Regions from separate parts of the Lentibacillus sp. Marseille-P4043 genome, predicted to be linked through region 1. Evidence: riboswitches for the same ligand, from Rfam matches in the RefSeq annotation. Region 1 holds a riboswitch; each other region holds the start of a gene.
What was found. Region 1 has a riboswitch for thiamine pyrophosphate ahead of C8270_RS18455 (ABC transporter substrate-binding protein). Riboswitches for the same ligand answer to the same signal wherever they lie in the genome.
Positions count from the first base shown of each region.

Region 2: it holds a riboswitch for thiamine pyrophosphate, as region 1 does, so the genes downstream of both, thiT (energy-coupled thiamine transporter ThiT) here and C8270_RS18455 (ABC transporter substrate-binding protein) in region 1, are expected to answer to the same signal.
Region 3: it holds a riboswitch for thiamine pyrophosphate, as region 1 does, so the genes downstream of both, thiW (energy coupling factor transporter S component ThiW) here and C8270_RS18455 (ABC transporter substrate-binding protein) in region 1, are expected to answer to the same signal.
Region 4: it holds a riboswitch for thiamine pyrophosphate, as region 1 does, so the genes downstream of both, C8270_RS02430 (lipoate--protein ligase family protein) here and C8270_RS18455 (ABC transporter substrate-binding protein) in region 1, are expected to answer to the same signal.

Region 1 is NZ_LT984884.1:3,708,965-3,712,125, forward strand. Features, by position in the region: gene C8270_RS18445 (ABC transporter permease) at 1-117, opposite strand, end outside; gene C8270_RS18450 (thiamine-binding protein) at 117-407, opposite strand; gene C8270_RS18455 (ABC transporter substrate-binding protein) at 420-1,412, opposite strand; TPP riboswitch at 1,564-1,673, opposite strand; gene C8270_RS18460 (diphthine--ammonia ligase) at 1,741-2,334, opposite strand; gene C8270_RS20145 (hypothetical protein) at 2,575-3,024, opposite strand.
Region 2 is NZ_LT984884.1:3,252,037-3,255,197, forward strand. Features, by position in the region: gene C8270_RS16160 (hypothetical protein) at 1-904, opposite strand, end outside; gene C8270_RS20305 (hypothetical protein) at 1,048-1,194, opposite strand; gene thiT (energy-coupled thiamine transporter ThiT) at 1,345-1,920, opposite strand; TPP riboswitch at 2,039-2,144, opposite strand; gene C8270_RS16170 (M3 family oligoendopeptidase) at 2,210-3,161, opposite strand, start outside.
Region 3 is NZ_LT984884.1:503,093-506,253, reverse strand. Features, by position in the region: gene thiD (bifunctional hydroxymethylpyrimidine kinase/phosphomethylpyrimidine kinase) at 1-579, opposite strand, end outside; gene tenA (thiaminase II) at 576-1,265, opposite strand; TPP riboswitch at 1,338-1,441, opposite strand; gene thiW (energy coupling factor transporter S component ThiW) at 1,449-1,937, opposite strand; TPP riboswitch at 2,020-2,133, opposite strand; gene C8270_RS02685 (peptide MFS transporter) at 2,297-3,161, opposite strand, start outside.
Region 4 is NZ_LT984884.1:448,344-451,504, forward strand. Features, by position in the region: gene C8270_RS02420 (YusW family protein) at 1-115, shown strand, start outside; gene C8270_RS02425 (ABC transporter ATP-binding protein) at 157-933, opposite strand; TPP riboswitch at 1,123-1,227, shown strand; gene C8270_RS02430 (lipoate--protein ligase family protein) at 1,320-2,153, shown strand; gene lipA (lipoyl synthase) at 2,154-3,116, shown strand.

The DNA.
Region 1 (3,161 bases):
TGGTGCGGGAAGGAGCCAATCCGGTATATCAAATAGTATACTGGAAAGCTCCCATGCACTGAACAAAAGGAGGATAACCACAAGCGGTTTCCATCCTTTTTCAATGATCCCTTTCATTAGCGATATTTCTCCGTCAGTTCATACATTGAAGCCCCATCTGGTTTATGAAACACTTTTACCTGCGAAATAATACTTTCACACCCGCGTTCAGTCATCCTTGTATTCATTTTTTCGATAATTGATAGAAGCACCGGCAAATCGCCTTCCATTGTTGTCTCGAGCGGGTTCACCTCATATTTCACGCCTGATTGAGCAATAACTTCTATTGCAGCATCTACATATGGAATCGTATCCTCCCCATTTTTTGTCTTTGGTATAATTTGTACACTCACTAACGCATTTGCCATTTAAATAACCTCCTATTTTGGTAGAAATTCATTCGTAAAAGCTTTTTCGCTATCTAGTCGTGTGTCTAATAGATTGTTATCGTACATCCAATTTGCATAATTCTCCCAGACTTCTAGTTTCTGTTCGCCCCAACGATCGGCATCATCCTGGTATTTTGGTGAGAGCCACTCTTGACTCGCCTGTACCAGTTCCACATCAAGATCGGGAACTGCGTCTATCAATATAGCAGCCGCTTCGTCAGGGTTATCGATAGCAAATCTATATCCTTTCGAAACAGCCGCTAAAAACTTCTTAACCGTTTCCGGATTTTCCTCAATTGTTTGTTCATTCGTCGTAAGAACAGGTGTATAATAATCAAGTTTTTTCGAGTAGTCAGTTAGGTACAACATGTTTAACTCCTCACCGCGCAGTTCAGCTTCTACACCAGTCCAGCCATAATAAATCCAAGCAAAGTCAATATCGCGTTTCACTGCCGTAAAGAAGTCAGTGTTTCCCATATTGACAATATCCACATCATCGGCAGAAGCATTCTCTTGGTTCATAAGGGATGTAAGAACAGCCTTCTCAACTGGCGCACCCCAACCACCATACGTCTTCCCGGCAAAATCTTTCGGTGATGTGATATCTTTTTCTTTAGGTGAGGCAAAACCAGATGTATTATGCTGAATCACTGCTGCAATGGAAACGATCGGAACACCTTGTACACGTGCTTCCGTAATACTTTCCTGCGCACCCACACCAAAATCGGCCTTACCTGACGCGACAAGCTGATCAGCTCCAACTTCTCCCGGCATCATAATTTCCACATCCAGTCCCTCGTCATTAAAGTATCCCTTTTTCTGTGCAACATAAATGCCAGTATGATTCGTGTTTGGTGTCCAGTCCAAGACGAACTTTATTTTCTGCTTAGTGTCCTCATCTTGATCCGCACTTTTGGACTCGTTGTTGCCGTTACATGCCACAAGAACGGTAGTGAGCATAAGTAACATTAAAAGCTTCTTCATTTCCTAACCTCCATCGTGTATGTAATTTTTGTTTAGGAAAATGACCGGCATAAAAGAGTAAAAATGACAATAAAAAAACACCACCATTTTTAAACCTGGGGTGCATGCAAAAAAAGAAAGATTTACCTTTTCTTTTAGATAAATTCGCCTTTTCTTTTAACATGATGTTCCCTACGCTGGTTTCAGCCAGATCAGGTTCCAAGGGTCAGTATCTAACGGATACAATCTCAACCAGCTCAACTGGTCCCCCCACAAAATCTATTTAGTTTTGATCTTACATGTATAAGGTACTACATTACGATACCGTTTTCAAGAAGAATTATAATTTTCAAACCGGATCGTTAAATATTGGCCCGCCAAACACTGTTGTATGATATTCTCCCGATTCCCCCAGCGGACAAACATCCTTCTTGCTAATATCCGTAATAAACGACTCATCTACAAGTCGGCCTATCCAGCTTTCCGGAAGTTTTGTATTATCTACCTTGATAACCCGTGCCTGAAACTTTGAAGCGACAAATTCTCTTAATAAATCCAATACCTTATGTTGATCCGTCCACAACGGGTAAATCGGCGCTACGCCAGCTTTTTCTGCAACCTGCTCTCCCCACTCACGATGCCCTTCTAAGTATATGTCACCAAATGCCACGCTATCAATCTCATAGGTCATTTTTAAATCTTGTAGCGTATGAACAAAATCCTGTGTATATTCCGTAAAGTCTGTTTTGATAAAATGAACGGGAATCCCGATCCGTTCAGCCTGCTTTTCAATTCGATCAAGCTTCTCCCCATGCGCGACTGTTTCATGTTTTTCCTGCCATATCGTTGTAATCAGACAGGAAACATCATGACCTTGTTGTTGCAATCGATATAATGCTAGACTGCTATCTTTCCCACCACTGAATGATAAAGCTATTTTCATATCTACTGGCTCCTTCTTCTACTAATTATCTACACTATATCACTCAACCCTAAAAGAAAGAAAGCCAGTGGTCAGCTGGCTTTCCCCAGGAGGTTTCATGGGTTGTAATAAATCTTCCACAAGCCTTGTTTCGATTTATACTTTATTCTATGTGCATGCAGCCTCATTCGTATTGGTGATTTCCTCAAGACAACCGTACATTTAGCGCGAAATCTAGTCGGTTTTTCGTAATGTTTGTTGCTATGTGATTTGGTAGTTGATATATAATGCGATGCAAGTAAGAAGTTGCTCTCCCACCAGAATCTTGATCGGGTCGATGCTACCTCGTTCGGGTTGATATTCTCGATTCGGGTTGATGTTTCTCGGATTCGGGTTGATGTTCCCTCGTTCGGGTCGATGTTTCCTCGTTCGGGTCGATGTTCTCGGATTCGGGTTGATGTTCCCTCGTTCGGGTCGATGTTTCCTCGTTCGGGTTGATGTTTCTCGGATTCGGGTTGATGTTCCCTCGTTCGGGTTGATGTTCCCTCGTTCGGGTCGATGTTTTCGGATTCGGGTTGATGTTCTCGAATTCGGGTTGATGTTCTCGGATTCGGGTTGATGTTCCCTCGTTCGGGTCGATGTTCTCGGATTCGGGTCGATGTTTCCTCGTTCGGGTTGATGTTCTCGGATTCGGGTCGATGTTAAAAACAACTTTCCAGCTCCAGCAAGCTGTGCCCCACAACATGAAGACCTTTTCTTATTGTAGACGAAATAAATGACGATATATGGAAAGTGTGTTAATTAAGCCAAAAATATTTTATAATTATAGTGGACAACTAAACAAAAAC
Region 2 (3,161 bases), 460 kb from region 1:
GTTTGCCAAATGCTACGGTTGATAAAAGCAGGAGAATTACAGCAACTCCTCCGACAAATGCTGCCCCATCTCCACCCTCAAAACCCGTCATTCTTCCTGACATCAATTTTGCGGACATCATATATACGACTACAGCCAGCAAAGCAATTGGAACAATGATCGAAAATAGTTTACTCCAAATTGTGAGATGAGCGGATTTTGCTTCGTTTTTTGATTCTGATACAGTTTCCAATGCTTCTAAATCTTGTTGTATTAATTCACTATCTTTAGAACGAATTGATTTTCGATACAACAAATAAGCGGCAGCAATTGCGATTCCACCAGTAATAAGTGAAAGCAATAATGCCTGGTCAGCAACAACCCCAACTTCAATCCCCGCAGACTTGGCTGATAAGCTGGGAGCGACCTGCACAATGTAGTCAGAAGAAAGTGCCATCCCTTGCCCAGCAATTGCTACCGCTACCGCCGCTGTAATAGCTGGTAATCCTGCACGCACTGCCGCAGGAACAAGAAGCGCACAAATTAATGGAACAGCTGGTGTTGGCCAGAAAAATAAGGAAATAACATACGTTACAGCGATAAGGACAAAAAATGAAACATGTCCATTAACCATCATCTTCTGAATCGGTTGTATCATCCTCCGATCTGCTCCAAGATCACGTAACGAATGCAATAGCGCCAACATAAATGTGATGATTAGAAAAATACTAAAGAGCTCTTTTGCAGCAACCAAGTTCGCATTAAAAATGGAAGTGAAACCGTCAATAAGACTACCATTGTACACCCAAGCAATGACAAACGTTCCAAGTAATGTAGGAAGTACAACGCCACGTTTAAAAATCATTGTCAAAATAATAATCAGTGTAAATAATCCATATAACCAATGCGATATCGTAAGTTCCACATGAACCTTCCTTTCTCCTTACGTGTGCTATAGCCTATGCAAATCGGTAATAGGGAGTGAGAAAAAAGGAAGGTTCATAAAAAACAATTTGCTTTTGACACTGGTATAAAATAGTGAATTAAATTAAAAACGAACAAACGAGCTTACGCCTGTTTGTCCGTTTCAGAATCCACCTTTTCAGCACAGCGATTACATAATAAATTACCATCTATTTGTTCACCATCAAAAAAGCCATTTTCACAATAAACAGCTTTTCCGCATGATTGACATTCACCAATTAATTCCCGCAAGATTATCACCCCTATTTTCAGTATACTCAAAAAATATGCACTTCGCAAAAATAGAGGTATGCATAAATTATTCATTTTTTCCGAAAACAAAAGCCGTACCAACTAAAGACAGTGGTACGACCTAACATATCGTGAGCGGAAAGCTAATGTTTATGCAGTTGCACTTAATAGTGTTCTTGGCTGTTTATGAAACAAGAAAAACACAGCGATTGTACAGATAATGAACGACGGAACAATGTATGAGATATTATATAGCAATGAATAAATCCAGACATTCATGCCGTCAACTGCTGATTCAAAAAATACGACTCCCGCAGCAAAATGGGCAATAAAACGCAACATGGAACCAAGAAGGACACCAGTTAAAATATATGTTATAGATGTCGCTGTATTACCTTCCTTAACTGCACGCTGAATTGGCTTCGCAAAAATACCAGCAAAACCGATTACGGTAAAAGCAACCGCATAATCAAGCAGACCTTGCCAAAAGTACAATATATACCCTGTTCCTAATGCTACCTGTAAAACACCCCATAGAAATCCAGATAATAATCCACCTTTTAGCCCCCAACGAAAGGCGACAATGAATACCGGTATCATCGCCAATGAAATCGATCCGCCTTGAGCCCAGATTTTAAAAGATAAAAATGGAGCAAGATCTAACGCTAATGCTAACGCTGTAAAAATCGCAACCTCAATTAAAAACAATGTACGTTTTTCCTTCAATCAAATGACCTCCCCTTCTAGTAGACTTAGGAATCTACCAGCGAAAATTTTGAACACAAAAAAAGCAATGTCAAAGGGGAAGCTTCCTGATGGGGAATCCGCTCACATTGCTTTTATACCATCAAAAAAGCTACCATCCCTACGCTAGTATTAACTAACAGGTTCAAAGGGTAAGAACAGCACAGTGTTCACTCTCAGCCAAATGGGCTCCCCCTGTAGACTTTTATTTTTATGCTTTTTTCGTTACCTGTATTATAACGTATTCACCAACTAGTAGCAACGCTGAAATCTAAAGTGCCAGAAACTCCTCAACATCCTTCACACATAAATTGATGGCGTTTTCCCAGAAATCTGGTTTTGTTAAATCAACTCCCAAATGTTTTTCCGCTAAGTCTTCAACGGTCATTTTTCCGGTGTCGCGAAGCAGTGCAATATAATCCTCTTCAAAACTACTACCTTTTTCAAGTGCATGTGCATAGATTCCGAGACTAAACAAATAGCCGAACGTATATGGAAAATTATAAAATGGTGTTCCCGTGATGTGAAAATGCAGTTTAGACGCCCAGAAATTCGGATCGTACGTATCTAACGCATCGCAATACGCCTCTTTTTGTGCCTCCACCATTAATTCATTCAGTCTTGGTACTGGAACCATTCCTTGTTTTCTTTCTTCATAAAATCGCTGTTCAAAAAGGAATCGGGCATGAATATTCATGAAAAAGGCAACACTTCGTTGAATTTTATCTTCCAGCACGGATTGCTTTTCTACTTTGCTTTTCGCGTTCTTCACCGATGCATCAGCAATAATCATTTCCGCAAACGTTGATGCCGTTTCTGCTACATTCATTGCATACCCCTGATTCAACCCATTCACATCATTCATGACATGTTGATGGTAAGCATGGCCTAATTCATGGGCAAGGGTAGCAATATTAGATGATGTCCCGGAATAAGTCATAAAAATACGTGTCTGTTCACTATCCGGAAAACTTGTGCAGAATCCTCCTGGACGTTTTCCGGCACGATCTTCCGCTTCGATCCAACGATTATCAAAAGCCATACGGGCAAAATCAGCCATTTTTGGACTAAAGTTTTGGAAATTCTCGACGATAAAATTGGCCCCTTCCGTATAGCTAGAAGTTTCCACTTTTTCGGTTAGGGGTGCCCCGATGTCATACATACTTAGTTTTTCTAATCCTAACAATTCTGCTTTCCTTTGCAAATAAGCAACAAATGTCTGT
Region 3 (3,161 bases), 3.2 Mb from region 1:
TTCTTTTCCGTCATATAAATAGTCAGTTGCTTCCCCAGCTAAATGACCTCCCTTAACGAGGGCAGCTTCAGCACCGTAATTAATCACGATTTGTTCAGCAGCCTGTTGTAAATCGTCGATCGTTTTAATAGTCTCTCCGATAATATATTCTGCCTCTGGAACATTTGGTGTTACTAACGTTGTCCTGGGTAGAAGCTCATCACGCAAATAGTCTCGGGCATCTGCTGTGATTAATGAATCACCACTGGATGCAACCATTACAGGGTCCATGACAAAAGGAACGGATAAATGTGAAATCTTCCTGGCTATTGCATCCATTATGTCGATATTCGCAATCATTCCCGTTTTAAATGCTTGAAATGGGATATCCGAAATAACGGAATCGAGTTGTTGCACAATCATTTTAATAGGGAGATGGTGAACGTCCTGGACGCCAGTTGTGTTTTGCGCAACAACTGATGTAATCACAGACATACCGTAGCATGTGAATTCCTGGAATGTTTTTAAATCAGCCTGAATGCCTGCCCCACCACTTGGATCAGTGCCAGCAATTGTGAGTGCACAAGGTGTTTGGGTCATTGGTGTGTCACCAGTCTTTCTCCTGGCCACGCTTCACACGTGTATGCCATATCCCAAAAGGCTAATTCCAATTGGCAGCTTTTGCGGAATGCTTCTTTCATTCGCCCGATATCTTTACTTGAGGACTGATCTGCCAATTCATCTAAACGGGTTCGCATTTCTGTCGTGGTTTTTTCCATGCTTTCCTCAGCATAAAAGTTAATCCATGGATAAAACGCATGATTTTTAGATGGTTTATATGTTTTCATTAATTCCTTACCAATTTCGAGATATGTCCATGGACAAGGGAGTAATGCACAGATTATTTCAGGTAAACTACCCATTTGTGCATGATACATCATATGTTTCATGTAATGATCTGCAGTAGGTGGTAATGGATACCCTTGAAGCTCGTCATACTCAACCCCGATTGCCTCACAAAAGTTGTGGTGAGGATGGATTTCGCTGTGCAGTACAAACCGGATTTGTTCGTTAAAAAAGGACATATCTTTACGATTGTTTGCCTTTGATATCGCGATTCCATAAACGTTGATAAATGCGTTTAAGTACTCAAAGTCTGCTTTAATATAATGTGCTAATGCTTTTTTAGGCACATTTTCTTTGCCGATCCCCTGTACAAATGGATGGTTAAAAATTGCTTGAAAAATATCGTTATTTTCTTCTCTAAGATTTTGTGAAAATGTCATTGTCATGCCTCCTCGAATTTTTAGGAAGCTACTAAGGGAATAGAAAAGTAGATAAATAGAGAGGTACATATTTTTTCCTCTCGACCACTTCCCTCCGCTGGTATTAACCAGATCAGGTTCCAAGGGACTAAGGAATATTCCTATTCTCAGCTATTCTAGCGCCCCTAGTAGTTCTTCATAATACTAAATATTTTGTAATACTTGTCGTTGTTTCAAGCGAACAGCTATTACCCAGCCGATCAATGCGCCTGTTCCACTGCTTACTAGAAATGATGGGAAAAAGAATAATGCACCAACTGAACTTCCCATTAAAAAGTTGGCCAATGGTACGGCAAACAAGGAACCAACAATTCCAGTCCCAATGAATTCTCCAAGTGCAGCCCATACCTTTTTGCCAAATTTTTTATAAAGATACCCTGCCAGAAAAGCACCAATCATCCCGCCAGGAAATGCTAATAGTGTACCAAGTCCAAGCAAATTTCGGAGCACCCCAATCATAAAGGCGATCATAACAGCTGGAGCTGGACCAAGCATGATTGCCGCCATGACGTTGACCGCGTGTTGTACAGGGTAAGCTTTGGCAACGCCTGCTGGAAACCATAGAATTTGTGCTCCAATCGTTCCAATGGCTACAAAAACTGCCATTGTTGTTAGTAAACGCGTTCGATTCATTTATTTCCCCCTTTCTAATAAAAATAAAAAAGCTAGATCCTGATAAAAGGACCTAGCTTAGTATGGGATTCGTTTATGGACATAATGCCACTCACTACTTCCCTCCGCTGGTATTAACCAGATCAGGTCCATAAGAGTCGGAAAGCAGTTCGGCCTTCCTCTCAGCCCACAATTTTGGGCCCCCCTAGTAGTTGAACTATTATAAAATTTGCTTGTTGATTCTTATCTTAACAAAGGTACTTCCATTTGTCACCAGTCTATGACAATATTTAAATTTTTCTCTCTACGCATTTAAAAGAAAAAAGGCTGCTCCAAAACCAACAATGACAGTTTGGAGCAACCCTTTTCTTAAATTACGTTTAGTTAATCCCTCGCATGAACACGTGAATTTTCTTAGATGCAGCAAATAGAATAAAACCTAGTAAGATTGAAATTCCACCGATGATACCGAAATATAGAATTTCTGTATCCGGAGAATATAGTTTTACAATTTGGGCATTGATAGCCTGTGCTGACGCATTGGATAGGAACCATAGACTCATCGTTTGCGCTGAAAATGCAGCTGGTGCAAGTTTTGTAGTCGCTGATAAGCCAACCGGTGATAAACATAATTCTCCAATAACAACTAGGAAGAAGCTTAATACTAACCATAACGGATTGACAAGCGTATCTGTTCCATTAATGATGGCAGGTACAATCATCACGAGAAAAGATAGTCCGGCAAAAAATAGACCAAATGAAAACTTCTTCGGTGTTGATGGTTGGCTTTTTCCTAATCTAATCCAAAGCCAAGCAAATACAGGCGCTAAAAGAACGATAAATAGAGGATTCAATGACTGGAACCAGGAAGATTGAATCTCAAAACCTGCTAAACTCAGATCGGTTCGCTGATCAGCAAAACGTGCTAAAATAATCGAACCTTGCTCTTGAATCGCCCAAAACATAATAGCAGCAATAAACATTGGTATATATGCCAGTAAACGAGATCGTTCCACTTCAGTCGTTTTCTTACTGCGGTACATAACGATGAAATAGCAAGTAGGTATAATAATCCCTAGTATACTTACAATCATTGTAAATCCGTTAATCGTTAAGATGCCGGTTGGGATAGTGATTGCTCCCAATAGAATAACAATGATTGCCCCAATGCCAAATCGCTTAAATACAGTTTTTTTCTCTGATTCTGATAGCGGGTTTGGAACAGTCGATCCTGCAGGGCCAAGA
Region 4 (3,161 bases), 3.3 Mb from region 1:
AGAAATTGTAGAACAAGTTTTAAAAGCATTTGACTTACCAGATGATTATACAAAATTTGAAGTGGAGATTACTTTTAAGGATAAGACAAAGCTTGAATACGAGGACAGAAAATAATACAAGGCCTTCTATTTATGATTAGAGGCCTTTTTCCGTAACTAAAGCGTCATCCATGCTCGATCATTACTCCAGTCAATTTGAACAGGTAAATCAAAAAAGCACGATAAATATTCTTTCGTTAACATCTCCTCTCGTTTTCCCCTACCATAAACCGTTCCCAGCTTTAGCAAGAGTGTATGTGTAAAAATAGGCATGATTTCTTCTATGTGATGGGTTACAAACAGGATCGTTGGTGCATTTTTCTGTATAGCTAATTGGTTAATAGTATTCATTAATTCCTCACGGGAAATAAAATCAAGGCCGTTTGTTGGTTCATCTAATATAAGTAAATCCGGTGATCCCATCAAACCTCGTGTGATAAGGATCTTTTGCTTCTCCCCCTGAGAACAAGTTTGATAGGCTCTTCCCCATAAATGACTGCAGTGAAGTAGTTCCAAAAGTTGATAGGCCTTTGCAAAATCAGCTTCTGTTGGATTTTCATACAACCCGATCGACGCAAATTTTCCACTGACGACAATATTCTCGACGCGCTCTGTCCCCTTCATTCTTTCTTGAAGGGATGAGCTGACCCAGCCAATTGATTTTCGCAACTCCCGGATATCCGTTTGGCCAAATGGCTTCTCTAGTATGTTGACCCTGCCCTTCGTTGGCCAAATATAGCCGTTTATCATGTTCAATAAAGTTGTTTTGCCTGACCCATTTAGTCCAAGAATTGCCCAATGTTCTCCATTTACAACCTTCCAATCGATATCTGATAAGATCGTTTTTCCTTGCCTTTTCCACGAAACTTGCTGCATATCTACTATTTTATTCAATCCTATTCCTCCCCGCTCTAACAAATGAATCTATTAATCCCATTTATTACGAATTTTATTATATATTACAGATGGTTAATTACAAAAACAACCTATTTGAGCAGGAAAATTCCCGAAACAGATAAAATTTCCAATTCGCTTTACAATTTACATCTATCCCTTTACTATAGAAATTGTTAAATAAAATAAAAAAATCACTAGGGGAGCTTTCATGAGCTGAGAAGAACATCTTCGTTCTGACCCTTCGCACCCGATCTAGGTAATACCAGCGTGGGGAAGTGTAGTCGCATGTATCATACATACAAACGGGCTGCACTCCACTGGGTGCAGCCCGTTATTTTTCAGGTTACTAACAGTACCAACATCAACATAAGGAGGCGATTCATGTGCGTGATGAATGGGGATTTATCGACACTGGGATATGTGATGCAGCAGTTAATATGGCACTCGATGAGATGCTATTGCAATGGCATAGTGAGGGGAAAATACCACCAATTTTACGTTTCTATCAGTGGTCTACGCCAAGCCTTTCCTTAGGTTATTTTCAGGATGTTGATAAGGCAATTGAACTGGAGGCATTAGACCGCTATCAAATACCCCTTGTTCGCCGTCTAACAGGTGGAAGCGCTGTTTTACACGATGATGAACTGACCTACAGCATTATCATTGCAGAAGATAAACCTTATATCCCTGCATCGGTCGGAGAAGCTTATTACATACTTTCAAAAGGCATTTTTGCAGGGTATACCAAGTTAGGTATCACGGCAAATTATGCGGAAACAAACAAAACAGACAAGAGCCGCTCCGCCGTGTGCTTTGAAAAACCCGCCTTGTATGAGCTAATGGCAGGCGGGAAGAAAATATCGGGAAACGCCCAGACACGTCAAAAAGGGATACTGCTGCAACATGGATCAATACCACGGTCCATTGATAAAACAATGCTTTTTGATTTGTTCTGCTTTCCAAGTGAGGAAATCCGGGAAAGGAAACGAAAGGCATTTGGTCAAAAAGCAACAACAATCAATCAAGAAACAAAACAACATGTATCTATGGACACCATGAAAAACGCGTTTAAAACAGGGTTCGAAACAGGGGTAGACATTGGGCTATTCCCATTTGAACTAACCACTGAACAATGGAATGAAGTGTACCAGCTTGCTGAAGCAAAATATAGCAATAACGATTGGAACTTCAAACATAATCTAAGGAGCGTGTACTAAATGGCTAAACAAGAAGAATACATACGAAAACCAGACTGGCTAAAAACCAAAATCAACACGAATCAATCATACAGAGGGCTTAAGAAATTAATGCGGGATAAGAAATTAAATACGGTTTGTGAGGAAGCCCGCTGTCCAAATATCCACGAATGCTGGAGTGAACGAAAAACGGCAACATTTATGATTTTAGGGGATACCTGTACTCGTGGTTGCCGTTTTTGTGCAGTAAAAACTGGACTACCAAACGAATTGGATTGGGGAGAGCCCGCTCGTGTTGCTGAATCTGTAGCTATCATGGGCTTGAAACACGTCGTTGTTACAGCCGTAGCACGGGATGATCTAAATGACGGTGGTGCGGCCGTATTTGCGGAAACCGTTCGGGCAATCCGTCGGGCAAACCCTGGTTGCACGATTGAAATCTTACCATCTGACATGAAAGGTGATTATGAAAGCCTGCATACTTTAATGGACAGTGAGCCAGATATTTTTAACCATAACATCGAAACAGTGCGCCGGTTAACCAAACGTGTTCGCGCAAGAGCAATGTACGATCGTTCGCTACAATTGCTCCAGCGGGTAAAAGAAATTGCCCCAAAAACACCAACAAAATCCAGTATTATGGTTGGATTAGGCGAAGAAAAAGAAGAAATTATTCAAGCAATGGATGATTTATTAGCGCATGATGTGGACATTATGACAATCGGACAATATTTACAGCCTACGAAAAAGCACTTGAATGTAGAACGCTATTATCATCCGGATGAATTTGCCGAGCTAAAGGAAATTGCTCTGGAAAAAGGATTCCGCCACTGTGAATCAGGTCCACTTGTACGTTCTTCGTATCATGCAGATGAGCAAGTAACACAAGCATCAGCACAAAGAAGAATTAACTATATGAAGGGCGTTGAAGAACAAGAAGCTAAAGCAGTAGATTTCAAATCTTGGTTTTTTAATCAGAACTAGAATGGAACTGGAAGCCCCTACAATGGGAAAGAATAACCGTGCGGC